Regions from separate parts of the Rothia sp. HMSC061D12 genome, predicted to be linked through region 2. Evidence: predicted binding sites of a transcription regulator. Region 2 holds the regulator's gene; the other holds the start of a gene.
What was found. Region 2 encodes LexA, which represses DNA repair genes until DNA is damaged. Its sites were predicted from a motif close to TCGAACANNTGTTCGA; they were not measured.
Positions count from the first base shown of each region.

Region 1: the regulator LexA is predicted to act here: its motif matches at 3,502-3,517, upstream of ruvA (Holliday junction branch migration protein RuvA).

Region 1 covers NZ_KV830305.1:555,730-563,376, forward strand. The annotation lists gene secD (protein translocase subunit SecD) at 1-764, opposite strand, end outside; gene yajC (preprotein translocase subunit YajC) at 864-1,235, opposite strand; gene ruvB (Holliday junction branch migration DNA helicase RuvB) at 1,573-2,559, opposite strand; gene ruvA (Holliday junction branch migration protein RuvA) at 2,731-3,351, opposite strand; gene ruvC (crossover junction endodeoxyribonuclease RuvC) at 3,594-4,250, opposite strand; gene HMPREF2682_RS02160 (YebC/PmpR family DNA-binding transcriptional regulator) at 4,563-5,321, opposite strand; gene HMPREF2682_RS02165 (type 1 glutamine amidotransferase) at 5,457-6,224, opposite strand; gene HMPREF2682_RS02170 (Mur ligase family protein) at 6,224-7,507, opposite strand.
Region 2 covers NZ_KV830307.1:21,923-29,569, reverse strand. The annotation lists gene dapF (diaminopimelate epimerase) at 9-944, shown strand; gene HMPREF2682_RS06830 (class I SAM-dependent methyltransferase) at 1,098-1,721, opposite strand; gene hflX (GTPase HflX) at 1,865-3,577, shown strand; gene HMPREF2682_RS06820 (ATP-dependent DNA helicase) at 3,583-5,655, shown strand; gene lexA (transcriptional repressor LexA) at 5,888-6,562, opposite strand; gene HMPREF2682_RS09295 (LysM peptidoglycan-binding domain-containing protein) at 7,402-7,647, shown strand, end outside.

The sequences.
Region 1 (7,647 bases), on a different contig from region 2:
GTAATGTTCTGGAACTTCTCACGAGCAGCATCGTTGAACTGAATGTTCACAGCCCAACGGCCCGTAGTCACGCCCTGACCGGTCGTCTCCTGCGAGTGGCTTGCGGTAGAAATATCGCTACCGCTCAGCTCCACAGGACCCAGAATGTACTTCTCCTGACCGTCAGTGGAGCACGCCACCATCGGCTTAGTCGGGTCCGCACTATCGGCGTCCTCATTGCGTGCCGCGGTGCAGTCCTTCGCCTCGTACTGCTTGTACAGATCCGCAGTAATCCAGTTACGGTCCGAACCATTAGTCGGCTCCGCAGACGGCTTGGGCAGCTTATCGTCCGCAGTGCGGGCATCCTCAGCCACCGCAGTACCGGCACCAGAAAGCAGCACCGGGCGGAACGTCATATTTGCAGACGCCTGAATCAGCTGACGAGTCTCAGCGCTAATCGTTCCGGGAACCGAAACAACCACGTTATTACCCGAGCCGAAGGAGGTGGTAACCTCCGCCTCCGAAACGCCGGCACCATCAACGCGCTGACGAATAATCTCAACCGCCTGGTTCAACTGCTCCTGGGAGACGTTCTCATCCGAAGAGCCATTGACCTTCGGAGAAAGAATCATCTGAGTACCACCCGAAAGGTCCAGGGCGAGCTTCGGTGCCCAAGAACCTCCCGCGTAGGTGGTGCCGAAAATACCGGCAGCCATAACAACCATGAGCAGGACCATCGAGAGGAGCGCCCCTCGCGCGGCTGCAAGCGGTGAACGCTTAGCCATAATGTTCCTTCTTCGTGTGAATAGTATTGAGTGTTCTACAGATTCCGTAACGCGAAAACCCGACGCCGCTCACTGGGCGCCGGGCTCATACGCGCTGAATTACTTAGCAGTATCAGAAGAGGTATCGGAAGCGGGAGCTTCGGATGCGGTAGCCTCGTACGCGTCCTCGGTCAGGGGCGCTGCGGGGGCTTCCTCCTCAACAAGGTTCAGGATCGCGTTCATGGACGCAGTAATCACAACGCCCTCAGCAATCTGAAGCTGCAGCTTGTTGTTCTCAAAGTCAGTGCTGACAACGGTGCCGTAGACGCCGGAAGCAGTCATCACCTGATCACCGGGGACGAGCGCACGTCGCATTGCCTGCAGCGCCTCCAACTGCTTCTGCTGGTTCTTCTTAGCGGAAGTAAAAATCCAAAAAATTGCGCCAAAGAAGACAATCGTCATGACGACGTTGATGAGGAAGTTAAGATCCATGGTCTCACTTTCACATCCGCACCCGTGCCGCTCACCGCGAGGGTTGAGCGTACCAGAAGGTGTGGAATCGTAGATACAGTACGTATCCATCCTACGCGAGAGGATGAGCTTTAGCGCCCCGAACCAGCGTTTTTGTGAGGTTAACCTGAGTTTTGGACTCTCTCGGCGTAATTTTATGTCACTGGTAAAGACCAGCAGAGCCCGGCAGAGCCCAATGGAACCCGACAGCGTCTGCAGAAGAGTTACCGGGGGGCACAGAGTAGCCCGCGGGAGGTTACTACCTCCCACGGGCTACTACAGTGTTATCAGCTGGTGCGGGGCTAAAGCTGATGCGGATCTAGAGCTGAATCTCTGGGGCCTCCAAGCCGAGGTGTTCCCACGCCGCGGGCAGAGCCACACGACCGCGCGGGGTACGACCGATCAGGCCCTCACGCACCAGATACGGCTCGGCAACCGTCTCCACGGTCTCAGTCTCCTCACCCACCGCAATGGCGAGGGTGGACAGACCCACAGGGCCGCCGCCGAACTTGTGAATCAGCGCCTCCAACACGGCGCGGTCCAGACGGTCCAGGCCGCGCGAATCCACCTCGTACATGTCCAGCGCGGTTGCGGCATCGGTCGCGTTAATGCGGTCCACGCCGTTCACCAGCGCCCAGTCACGCACACGACGCAGCAGACGGTTCGCAATACGCGGCGTACCGCGGGAACGACCGGCAATCTCGGTGAAACCCTCGGAGGTAATCTGCATATCCATCAGGCCCGCACTACGGCGAAGCACCAGCTCCAGTTCCTCCACCGAGTAGAACTCCAGGTGACCGGTAAAACCAAAACGGTCACGCAGAGGACCGGGCAACAGACCCGCACGGGTCGTCGCGCCCACCAGAGTGAACTGCGGCAGCTCCAGCGGAATGGAGGTCGCACCCGCACCCTTACCGACCACAATGTCCACACGGAAATCTTCCATCGCCATGTAGAGCATTTCCTCAGCCGGGCGGCTCATGCGGTGAATCTCATCCAGGAACAGCACCTCACCGGGAGTCAGCGAGGACAGAATCGCCGCCAAATCACCCGAATGCTGAATCGCCGGGCCCGAGGTGATGCGCAGCGGCGCCTCCATCTCCGCCGCAATAATCATCGCGAGAGTGGTCTTACCCAGACCGGGAGGGCCCGACAGCAGCACATGGTCGGCGCTACGGCCACGCATCTTCGAAGCCTCCAGCACCAGGGACAGCTGCTGACGCACACGGCGCTGACCCACAAAGTCATCCAGGGACTTAGGGCGCAGTGCCGCCTCAATCATCTTCTCTTCAGGCTCTTCTTCCATCGCCACCAGGCGCTGGGCGGGAGCTGAAGACGCCTGAGTGCCGGGCACCTGACCGGGAAAATACCCGCCGGAAACCAGGGACGCCGCGGGCTGCGGCTCATAGGGATTCTGGCTCATAGAATTCTTCTTTCACAAAAGTTTGAGTGGGATACGTCGAACAGGGCGCGCCGCTTAGTGGCGGCCCACCGTGTTCTGAGTACCCAAGGATGCGAGCACACCGCGCAGAGCCACACCCACCGGCTCAGTCTCTGCGGCAGGGTTGTGCTGCACGTAAGCGTCAATAGCGGCGGAAGCGTCCTTCTCGCTCCAGCCCAAAGAGGTGAGAGCGTCAAGCACCTGCGGCTTCCAGACAATGCCCTGGCTCAGCGGCAGCTCATCGGTCTGGCCATCGCTGAGAATCAGCTTGCCGGCAAGCTCCAGCACAATACGGCGGGCACCCTTCGGGCCAATACCGGGAACCTTCGTGAACGCCTTATCGTCACCGGTCGCCACGGCGCGCTCCACCTCAGCGGCAGTGTGAACACTCAACACCGCCAGAGCAATACGCGGACCAATACCGGAAACCGAAAGCATCATATCGAACACTTCACGCTCGGCAGGCTCCGAAAAACCGTACAGAGTCATCGATTCTTCACGCACAATCATGGTGGTCAGCACGGTAGCTTCCTCACCGGTGCGCAGCTTGGAGAGAGTACGCGCGGTAGCGTACACGAGCATGCCGAAACCGTTCACGTTAATCACCGCATGATCAAGGCCCACCTGAGCCACACGACCGGTCAGGGATGCAATCATTTCTCTCCACCTTTCAACACCGCGCCCCGAATCAGGCTCGCGGCAGTGTGAGGGCACCGGGAACTCCGACACCCACAGAACGCACTCAGAACGCACTCCCCCAGTTCAACGGGGAGACATTACAAGTATATTAGAATATTTCTTCTGAAATCAAGCATATATTCGAACTTCTTAGCGAATACATGCGAGCCAACAGGAGACGGCACACAAGCCCACGAAGGCCCCCTCTAGCGGCGGCACCTCTAGCGGCGGGCGCGCGCCTCCGCCTCCATCCAGGCACGCTGCGCCGGAGTCAACGACCCGCCACGGCGCGCCTGCGCCGGGCGTGAACCCTGGTGAGTCTGCGTCTGGGCCGCCATGTTGATACCCGAACCGATACCGCCGCCACGCCAGCCGTGACAGATCGCAATCGCCAGGGCATCGGCAGCATCGGCGGGCTTCGGCATGGAATCCAGACCCAAAATACGGGTCACCATACGACCCACGGACGCCTTATCGGCGCGGCCGCTACCGGTCACCGCCGCCTTCACCTCCGAGGGGGTATGGAAGAACACTGGCACGCCGCGCATCGCCGCCGCAGAAATCACCGCGCCCGAAGCATGCGCCGTACCAATCACCGTGTTCACCTGCTCCTGAGCGAAGATACGCTCAATCGCCAGGGCATCCGGCTTATAGGTGTCGAGCCAGTGGGAGGCGGCGTTGAAAATCCAGAGAATACGCTGGTCTAGGGACTCCGCCGGGATCGTGCCGGCAACACCCACGTTCACGAAGTGCGCCTTACGGTCGGCGGTCATATCGAGCATGGAGAAGCCGCAGCGGGTCAGACCGGGGTCAACACCCATGATGCGGGTTGCACCCGGCACACGCTCCACGGCAGCGGCAGTACGGTTTTCACGCATGCTATCGCGTGCGGCAGGTTGAGCGGCAGCCATCATCTCCCCTTTCGACAAACTCCCTATAGAATCTCTAGATTCTAGCCCTTCAGAATCCTAGCACCCGGTACCGGGGCGTGCCACGAACACGGTCACCGCGTAAACAATCACCACGAGAACAGTCACCGTGCGCCCCGCGAAAAGTACCCAGCACATCCCCAAAAAAGCCCCAGACGCTAAGAAGCCACTCCCCCAACCAGCCACCCTACGGCGGCTCGGTTAAAGGAGCGGCTTCTTCAAGCATCAGATATCAGAACCTGAGTGATTACTCAGCTGTGATTACTCAGCTTCCAGCTCTGCCATGACCTCAGCAGAAACGTTAGCGTTCGAGTAGACGTTCTGAACGTCGTCGAGCTCTTCAATAGCGTCTGCCAGCTTCATGAACTTCTTAGCACCCTCAGCGTCCAGGTCAACCTGCATGGTCGGGCGGAAGACCGGGTCGTCGTTGTTGTACTCCAGGCCAGCCTCGTCCAGTGCCTTACGGATCTCGGGCAGGTCGGTCGCTGCGGAAACAACGGTGAAGATATCGCCCTCGTCCAGAACCTCTTCAGCACCTGCATCCAGAACAGCCATCAGAACGTCGTCCTCGGTCAGGCCGTCAGTCTTGGTGACCTCAGCAACGCCCTTACGCTCGAACAGGAACGCAACCGAACCCTGGTCAGCCATGGTGCCGCCGTTACGGGTCACAGCCAGGCGAACCTCAGACGCTGCACGGTTACGGTTATCGGTCAGACACTCAATGTACAGAGCGGTACCCTGCGGGCCGCGTGCTTCGTACATGATTTCGGTGTAGTCAATGGTCTCACCGGTTAGGCCAGCGCCACGCTTGATTGCGCGGTCAATGTTGTCGTTAGGAACGGAGTTCTTCTTCGCCTTCGACACAGCCAGGTCAAGAGCGGGGTTACCAGCAATATCAGCGCCGCCCATGCGTGCTGCAACTTCAATTGCCTTAATGAACTTCGCGAAAGCCTTCGCGCGCTTAGCGTCGATAGCAGCCTTCTTGTGCTTAGTAGTCGCCCATTTAGAGTGACCGGACATTCGTATCTCCCTTAGTCAAAACCTCCGTGCGGGCACGGCGAAACGTCCCACGCACCGTACTGTACTCACATAACTATACCGTAGCGGAGGCGCACACCACCTCAAAAAGTGCACGCCACCGCCCGGAATAGGGTGCTAGCGGGGGCGAGACGCAGCCGAAGCGCGTGCCTTCTCCACCAGCGAGTCGTCAATCGTGTTCGGCGTGAACTCGCCAAACTTACGCTTTGCCGCCTGCTCAATCAGGTAGTCCGAAATCTTCGGGTTCTTCGGCAGCAGTGAACCGTGCAGGTAGGTGCCAATCACGTTGTGCACGCGCGCACCCTCGTACGCGTCGGTCACGTTGTTGCCCTCGCCCTTGGTGACGGTCGCCAGCGGGGTGCAGCCCTCGCCCAGGTAGGTCAGACCCGAGTGGTTCTCAAAACCAATCACGGTGCCGAACTCCTCAGACTCCTCAACAATGTTGCCGATCAGGCGGTCATCGCCGCCGACCGTGTGCGCATCAAAAATGCCGATACCCTTCAGCACCTCACCCTCACGGGTGCGGAATTCCTTGCCGAACAGCTGGTACAGGCCACAGATGACGAGCATCGGCACGCCAGCCTCAGCCAGCGAGCGCAGGGTGTCACCGTTCGCGTGCAGGTCGTCCTGAATGACGGACTGACCGGAGTCCTGGCCGCCGCCGCCCAGAATAATGTCAACATCCTGCGGGAAGGGATGACCGGGGTTGTGGTCCAGAATCTGCACGTCAAAACCGTGCGCCTGCGCGCGACGAGCCAACGCCAGGGTGTTGCCCCAGTCGCCGTAAATGTTCATGTCGAGCGGGTACAGCTGCAGGATGCGCAGAGTCTTACCGTTATTCGGGCCTGCCGCGGGGGTGCCCTCAAAAGTGTGAGTTGCCGTCATTAGGAGACCCTCTCAACGTCAGTAATCTTCGCGAGCTCTTCACGCAGAGCCAGCATTGCGGTGTAGGTGCAGAAAATACGCATGGGCGCGTTACCGCTGGAGGCAATGAACTGCTTGAGCGCCTCGGCGAGGTTCTCGTTGACCTCGCCGACCTTCACGCCGTCATGCTCCAGACGCAGCGCCATATCCCAGGCGCGCACGCCCGAGACCATCTGCACGCCGGTGCCGCGCAGGCTGTCGAAGTCAACATCCCACAGCCAGGACACGTCGCGACCGTCAGCGTACTGGTCGTTAATCGTAATCATGGTGGCGTAGTCGTCAGCGTTCGCGCTCGCCAGGGACAGGCGGAAACCGCTCGGGTTCTTCACCAGCAGCAGCTGCAGCGGGCGGCCGTTCACGTTCAGGGTCTCACCGCGGCCGAAGGCGGGAGTAATCTTCGCCAACTCCGCAATGAGCTTATCTTCATCGAGCTTCTCGCCCATAACGGCGCGGGTCAGCGCCATAGCGCCAGCCGCGTTGAAGATGTTGTAAATGCCGTACAGGTTGATTTCGCCGACTCGCTCCGCACCCGCCAGGTCGAACGTAGCGGAAGTGCCGGAGAACGCGGTCAGGGTGACGTCTGCATCGGGCAGGGTCGCCTTCGCGACGGTGCCGCCGCGCATCTCATCATCCGAAGGGAAGTACGAGCGCAGGGACTCATCCAGACCGTAGTACTTAACGGTCACGCCCGGCTGCACATTCTCAGCCAGGGAGCGGATGCGCGGGTCCTCGCGGTTGAGCACCACGGTGTTGGTGGTTGCGGCGGCCACGGTCGCCAGCATGCGGCGGGTCGTGTCAATCTCACCGAAACGGTCCAGCTGGTCACGCAGAACGTTCAGTAGCAGAGCGTAGTCAGGCTTGACAGCCTTGACGAAGTGCACGGCGTGCGCCTCGTCCAGCTCAAGCACAGCAATATCAGCGTCAAGCTTGCCGCCGAGAGTCATCTCGCCCAGCAGCGCCGCGGCAACACCGCGCACAAAGTTCGAGCCGGTGCGGTTCGTGAAAACCTTCAGACCCTGAGCTTCAAGCAGCTGCACAGCCATCTTCGTGGTGGTGGTCTTACCGTTCGTGCCGGAGACAACAACCACGCCGTAGGGCAGCTTTGCGAGCTCTTCAGCGACGAAGTCGGGGTGCAATTTTTCCATGACAAGGCCGGGGAAAGCGGAGCCGCCGCCGCGAAGCTTAGTCGCGGCGCGTACGCCCTGGCCGAGGAGACGAATGAGGGGTTTGGACATGCTTACCATTTTAGTACACGCACACCAGCGGCTGAATGGTCTGCCGGGCTCGTTCGCTCATGCCGGAAGGGGCGGGGATTTGGTACGTGGTAGTGAAATGAGGCGCCGGGGTTTTCGAGCTACGGGCTTTGGAACGGCGCGCAGGGGCT
Region 2 (7,647 bases):
GACAGCATATGAGCGAGAACCCTTCCATCTGGGGCGAGCTGGCAGGCCTGACTCTCACCAAGGGTCACGGTACCGGTAACGACTTTATTTTTCTGACGGACGAGAACGCAGAAATTGCCCTCACCCCCGAGCTGGTAGCCCGCGCCTGCGACCGCCACTTCGGCATCGGCGCGGACGGCTTCATTCGTGCTGCCCGCAGCACCGCCTCCCGCGCGGGTCAGAAGTTGCTTGAGGAGCACCCGGACGCTGTCTGGTTCATGGACTACCGCAACGGTGACGGCTCTATCGCAGAGATGTGCGGCAACGGTGTGCGTGCGTTCGTGGAGTACCTGCGCACTGAGGGCCTGATTGAGCTTGAGGTGGGCGAGACCGTCAAGATTGGTACCCGTGCCGGCGTGAAGACTGTGGCGCGCACCGAAGAGGGCTACGCGATTGACATGGGTCCGTGGAGCTTCATCCACGGTGACGCTGCCCGCGAGGGCGGCGAGGACTGCCTGGTGTCTGCTCGCGGCCTGAAGACTCCGCGTGCTGGCCTGTCCATTTCGATGGGTAACCCGCACACCGTGGTGATGCTCGGCTCCGACGGTAAGCTGGACGGCCTGGACCTGCACAGCCTGCCTCAGGTGAACCCCGCCCCGGTCAACGGCACGAACGTTGAGTTTGTGGTGCCGGTCGACCTGGACGTTGAGAGCGGTGCGCATGTGGGCGCTATCCGTATGCGCGTGCACGAACGCGGCGTGGGCGAGACTCTGTCGTGCGGTACCGGTGCGTGTGCGGCGGCTGCGGCGACCCGTTTCTGGGGTGGCGAGGAAGCACCGGATGAGTGGCTGGTGCATGTGCCCGGCGGTACCCTCGCGGTGACTTTCGTGCTGGGCCCGGACGACCTGGAGCATGTTGTTCTGGCTGGTCCGGCGCAGATGGTTGCGACTGTCGTGCTGCGATAGCCTGCAGCGATAGTCGGTTGCGGTAGCGAGCAGTCCTAGACCAGAGATTTTATAGACAAAAGCGGCGGGTGTTTTCTGAGAACACATTCAGAAAACACCCGCCGCTTTTATATTTTTAAGCAATAAGCGCTAGAGGATTTAGCGCCAGAGGTTTTAGTCCTCGTAGCGGTGCACCTGCAGAATACGGAAGCCCTTCGAAGTCGCGTAGCGCGACACCTCAAACTCGCCGGGGTGCAGCTCCTCAAGCTGCGCGTCCATCCACTTCTGCAAAGAATCGGAGCCCAGGTTCTTCTGAACCACCAAGTAGGCGTCACCACCGGGCGCCAGGCGCGGCAGCCAGGTCAGCAGAATCTCGTGCAGAACCTCCTTGCCCACGCGAATCGGCGGGTTCGACCAGATAGTGTCAAAACGCAGTTCGGGGTCAACCGATTCGGGGGTTCCCACGGTGACGTTCGACAGGCCGAGAGCGGCGGCGTTGCGTTCAGTCAGGCTAATGGAGCGGGAGTTCACATCCACCGCGTGCACCTGCGCCTGCGGTGCGAGCATCGCCAAAGTCAGGGTGATGGGGCCCCAACCGCAGCCGATGTCGAGCATGCGTGTACCCTGCGGGTCGGGTGCTTCCTGCAGCAAAATAGCGGTGCCCTTATCAATACCGGAGGGGCTGAAAATGCCGTTAGCTGTGGTGACGGTGACCTTGCGGCCGGCAAGCTCCACCTGCACCGGGCGGGGCTTGAATTCGGTCTCGGGGGTTTCAGAGAAATAATGCTGGTCGCTCATGCTATCCAGTGTACCGGTAGGGCAAGAACCCGCCGCACACGGGCAGAGTATGCACGGGGCGGGTTAGTAGCTTGCACGCCCTGAGCGCACAGGCGACCGAACCCCCTACCTGATGCGGGCAACGGCGGTAGAATTAGAGTCGTATGAATTCTAAGAACATCCCCGTATCTGATACCGAAAAGCTGCCCAGCGATGAGCAGCTGCGCCGCACCGTAGACCGCGTTCTGGGCCGCTCCCAGGCGGCCGCCTCCGTCACGACGTATGACGCCGCCGGTACCGCGCATCACAGCGATAACTCCTCCAGCGCTCACAGCAACAATAGCCGCCGTGTGCTGGATACTCGCGCGCGCGAAATTTCTGACGTTCAGCGCGAACACTCCGAATATGACGGTGACCAGGAAGACCTCGCTGAGCGCCGCGCACTGCGCCGTATCGCGAACCTCTCCACCGAACTTGAAGACGTCACCGAGGTCGAGTACCGCCAGCTGCGCCTGGAACGCGTGGTGCTGGCTGGTCTGTGGACTGAAGGCACCGTAGAGGACGCAGAGAACTCCCTGCGTGAGCTCGCGGCACTGGCTGAAACCGCAGGTTCCGAGGTTCTGGACGGCCTGGTTCAGCGCCGCCTCAAGCCGGACCCCGGCACCTTCCTCGGCTCAGGTAAGGCGCTGGAACTCAAGGACATTGTGGAGGCGACCGGCGCTGACACCGTGATCGTCGACTCCGAACTGGCTCCCTCGCAGCGTCGTGCCCTCGAAGACATCGTGAAGGTCAAGGTCATTGACCGCACCGCCCTGATTCTCGACATTTTCGCTCAGCACGCTAAGTCCCGCGAGGGTAAGGCACAGGTTGAGCTGGCTCAGCTGGAGTACATGCTGCCGCGTCTGCGTGGTTGGGGTGCGTCCCTGTCCCGTCAGGCGGGTGGCCGTGCCGCAGCCGGTGAGGGTATCGGTTCGCGTGGTCCCGGTGAAACTAAGATTGAGATGGACCGCCGCCGCCTGCGCGCTCGCATGGCGAAGCTTAAGCGTGAGATTGCTGCGATGGCGCCGGCGCGTGAGACGAAGCGCCTGAACCGTCGCCGTAACCGCGTGCCTTCGGTGGCTATCGCCGGGTACACGAACGCGGGTAAGTCCTCCCTGCTGAACCGTCTGACCGATGCCGGCGTGCTTGTGGAGAACGCCCTGTTTGCGACCCTGGACCCGACCGTCCGTAAGGCGCAGACCCCCGACGGCATCGGCTACACCCTCTCTGACACGGTGGGTTTCGTGCGTTCGCTGCCGACCCAGCTGGTGGAGGCGTTCCGCTCCACCCTGGAAGAGGTCGCTGACGCTGACGTCATCCTGCACGTGGTGGATGCTTCGCACCCGGACCCGGAGGGGCAGATTCGTGCCGTCCGCGAGGTCATCGCGGAGGTTGACGCCCGCCATATCCCCGAGATCATTGTGCTGAATAAGGCGGACGCTGCTGACCCGTTCGTGCTGGAGCGTATGCGCCAGCGCGAGCCGGAGCACGTGATCGTTTCGGCGCGTACCGGTGAGGGCATTGAGGAGCTGAAGCAGAAGATCGCGGACACCATTCCGCGCCCCTCCATTGAGGTGAAGCTGCTGATTCCGTATTCGCACGGTGAGATTATTTCGCGCCTGCACGAGTGGGACGCCGAAATTAAGAGCACCGATTTCGTATCGGACGGCACCTTCGTGGTGGCTCTGGTCCGTGAGGATGTCGCCTCCGAACTGTCCGAGTATGTGCTGGAGGGCGACCTGCTGGAGGTCCTGGAAGAGGAACTTGCGGAGGCACACGCCCTCACTGAGGCGACCGCATCTGACTCCGAGCAGCCCTCTACCTCCGAGGCTCTCTAGGGCGGATGAGCGTGACCGAGAGCATCAACGCGCCCAAAAACACCCCGGGAACTGTGCCCGGACCGGCAACCGACGGCACCCGATTCACCGGGCAGGAGCTTGAGACCCTGCCCGGTGCGAAGGATGCCCTGACCCTGCTGGATGAGGCGGTTGCCGCCACTGGCGGTCAGAATCGTGCCGGTCAGCGCACCATGGTGGCGCATGTGGCGCAGGCTCTTGAACTGCAGCGTCACCTGCTGGTCCAGGCGGGTACCGGTACCGGTAAGTCCCTGGGCTACCTGGTGCCTGCCCTGGCGCGGGTGGGGGAGTCGGACCAGCCGATTGTGGTTGCGACGGCGACTCTTGCCCTGCAGGCGCAGATCGTGAACCGCGATATTCCGCGTCTTCTACAAGCGCTGGAGCCACGCCCGGAGTCGCAGGCGCAGGTGGCTCTGCTCAAGGGCCGCAATAACTACCTCTGCCTGCATAAGCTGGAGGGCGGCTACCCGGAAGACGAGCCGGATGCTCTCTTTGACATGCCTTCTTCGACCTCCCGCGTGGGTGAGGAAGTGGTGCGCCTGCGCGAGTGGGCCGACCGCACGGAGACCGGCGACCGTGACGAGCTGAAGCCCGGCGTTTCTGACCGCGCCTGGGCTCAGGTATCGGTGAGCGCCGCCGAGTGTCTGGGCCGCCGCTGCCCGCTGGTGGAAGAGTGCTTTAGCGAGATGGCGCGTGGCCGTGCCGCTGAGGCTGACATTGTCATTACGAACCACGCCCTGCTGGCGATTAACGCTTTCGAGGGCATGAAGGTTCTGCCCGAACATGAGACGGTCATTATTGATGAGGCTCATGAGCTGGTGGACCGTGTGACCGGTGCCGTGTCTGGTTCTTTGACGGTTGCGATGGTTCGCCGTGCGGCGCGTAGCGTGAAGAAGCATTCGAAGGCTGATTCCGGTGCCCTGGAAATGGCTGCCGGCACCCTGGAGACCGCGTTCGAGGGTCTTGCCGAGGGCCTGCTGAAAGGCCTGGACGGTCGCCTTTTGACCGCTATTTCTGCGGTCAACGATGCCGCCCGCACCGCCCTGTCCGATACCAAACCGGACGGTCAGGACGTTGACGCCGGCCTGCAGATGGCGCGCTCGCGTGTCTCTGAGGTACACGACATGAGTAGCCGCATTCTGGAGGCTTCGGGCGAGCAGGACGTTCTGTGGATTTCTCGTCAGGGTGGTTGGGAGAACGGCCGCTACGTGGCTGCTTCCGATACCGACCCGGCGACCCTGAACATCGCCCCCTTGAGCGTCGGTTTGCAGCTACGTGACGGTCTGTTCGCTGACCGCACCGTGATTCTGACGAGTGCGACCCTGACGGTGGGTGACTCTTTTGACGTTGCCGCCGGTGCCCTGGGACTGCAGGGCGAGGGCGCGCCGCGCTGGACGAGCATCGACGTGGGTTCGCCTTTCGACTACCGCAAGCAGGGCATCATGTACGTTGCCGGGGATTTGAAGCCTCCGGGATTCGGTGTGCACGAGGGCCAGCTGGAGCGTCTGCGTGAGCTGTGCGAGGCGTCGGAGGGCGGTGCCCTGGGCCTGTTCTCCTCGAAGCGCGCCGCCGAGCGTGCCGCCGAATACATGCGTGAGCACAGCGACCTGAACATTCTTCTGCAGGGTGAGTCTTCGCTCAAGGCCCTGGTGGAGGAGTTCAGCGAGGACGTTGACTCATGCCTGTTCGGAACGATGAGCCTGTGGCAGGGCGTGGACGTTCCCGGTGACTCTTGCCGCCTGGTGGTGATGGACCGCATTCCGTTCCCCCGCCCGGATGACCCGATTGCGCAGGCTCGTACGGAGGCGGTGAACCGTCATCGCGGTAACGGCTTTATGGCGGTTTCTGCTCACCACGCGGCGATTCGTATGGCGCAGGGCGCGGGTCGCCTGATCCGTTCGGTGTCTGACCGCGGCGTGGTGGCTGTGCTGGATTCGCGTGTGGCGACTAAACGCTACGGCGGTTTCTTGATGAAGGCGATGCCGCCGATGTGGTCAACGCAGAATAAGGCCGCGGTGACCGGCGCGCTGGCTCGTCTTTCGGCGAGTATTGAGCGTTAGCTCGGGCGGGATCCAGTCCTGGCAGCGCCGCACCTTCCGCTTTGGAAATATAAAAATCACCCCGGTGATACGTGAACATTCACGTAGCACCGGGGTGATTTCTATAGAGAGCTAAAAGCCTCGTAGCTATGTCTTTTAGAGGCTGTGTTGTTTAAAACAGCTTCTTTGAGATGCTGTGGCTGTTTAGAGCCCGCGTCTTTCAGAGACTGCATCTTCTAGAGGCTGTGGTTTTCTAGAGACTACGCAGCACGGAGACGACCTTACCCATGACGGTTGCGCGGTCGCCCATAATCGGCTCGTAGTTGGAGTTGCGCGGCATGAGCCAGGTATGGCCGTCGACCTGACGGAACACCTTCACGGTTGCCTCGTCGTCAAGTAGCGCAGCAACAATATCGCCGTTGTCTGCGGTGTGCTGCTCGCGGACAACCACCCAGTCGCCGTCGCAGATTGCGGCGTCAATCATGGAATCACCCTTGACCTTGAGCATGAACAGCTTGCCGCTACCGACCAGCTGGCGGGGCAGAGCGAGCACATCCTCCACGGACTGCTCGGCAGTGATGGGGCCGCCCGCTGCAATTCGTCCAACCAGGGGAACGGGTACGAGGTCCTCATCGCCGACTTCGAAGTTCGGCAGCTCGGGCAGGGAAGAGGAAGCGCTACCGTGGATGCCGATGCCGTTCTCATCCAGCACCTCAATGGCACGGGGGAGCTTGGGGTCGCGGCGAATGTAGCCCATGGTCTCGAGGCGACCGAGCTGGTGAGTGACCGAGGACAGGGACGCAAGACCCACCATGTCACCAATCTGGCGCATGGACGGCGGGTAACCCTTCTGTTCAATCTCGGTGCGGATCGCGTCAAGAATCTTCTGCTGGCGCGCGGTCAGCGCCGGACGGGGTGCTGTTGCCATTTCTTTTCCTTCGGTCTGTGCCCCGAATTCTGTACTCCGGTCTCTGCAGTCTGTTTGAGACACAGTCCGGTCGGGGCACGGATGGGTGCTTCACACGTTTTCTGGTGAAGTCCTAAAAATTTTTTGGTTCTGCCGAAATGGGTCTTATCTCGTCAGGGGGTGGAGGAATTCTATCCGTGCCGGAGCGATACCGGAGCGATACGCAGGCAACGAGTATGCGCCTCCGCCCTATAAAACTCAGTCAGCAGCACCTGCATTCGATACAGAATCAAACCGTAACGGGTACAGAAACCTGCTGTGAGTAGGACTCATCAGGAGCGTGTGGAACGTCTCTTGACACCAGTGTAGAACACTACACCGAAAAACTCAAACAAATATTCTAGATTTTTTCTTCGAAACTCGAAGAAATTTTTAGTACATCTCTGCTAGACTTTAGAACAAGAGTTCGTATATACTCTTGAATCTCTCCTGAAATTCAGGATTTACGGGTGGATGTTCGAAGAATATTCGAAGATTCGACCCGGAGTCTTCCAGGAGAGGAGAGTGAATGAGTGTTCGAATGTATTCGAATCCTCTGCCTCTCTCTTCGCATGATCTACCCCGGATGCTCTAGCGAGCATCTGGCGAAGAGAGAGCGCAGGGGATGGGGTGCTGGGGCGACCCAGCGCAGCCCGGTGCACCCGACGCTCTGACCTAACTAGAGAATAGCTACCCAATAGTTATCGCCTAACAATCACCACTCCATAGTTATCACTCAACTAGGACCTCCGAGCGGGTATCGCTCGGCATTGCTAGACCCGCGGGGTAACCCCGGGGCGAGCTGAGAGAAAGGAACCACAATGACTACTGCAGCACCTATTGCTTCTCGTGGCACTTCTGCACACCTTCCGGCAGGTTTGGTGGTACTTCACCCCGCCCGCACTGCGTCCGCCAGCACCGTGTCCGCCCGCACTATGCAGGGGCGTTCTCATGTGCCTGCGTCTTCGCCGTCTGTTCGCTCCTCTCGTGCGGCTCATGCACCCCGTCCTGCGCAGACGGCTCAGCCTGCCCACGCTCCCGCCGTTTCTACCCCCGCTGTTTCTGCC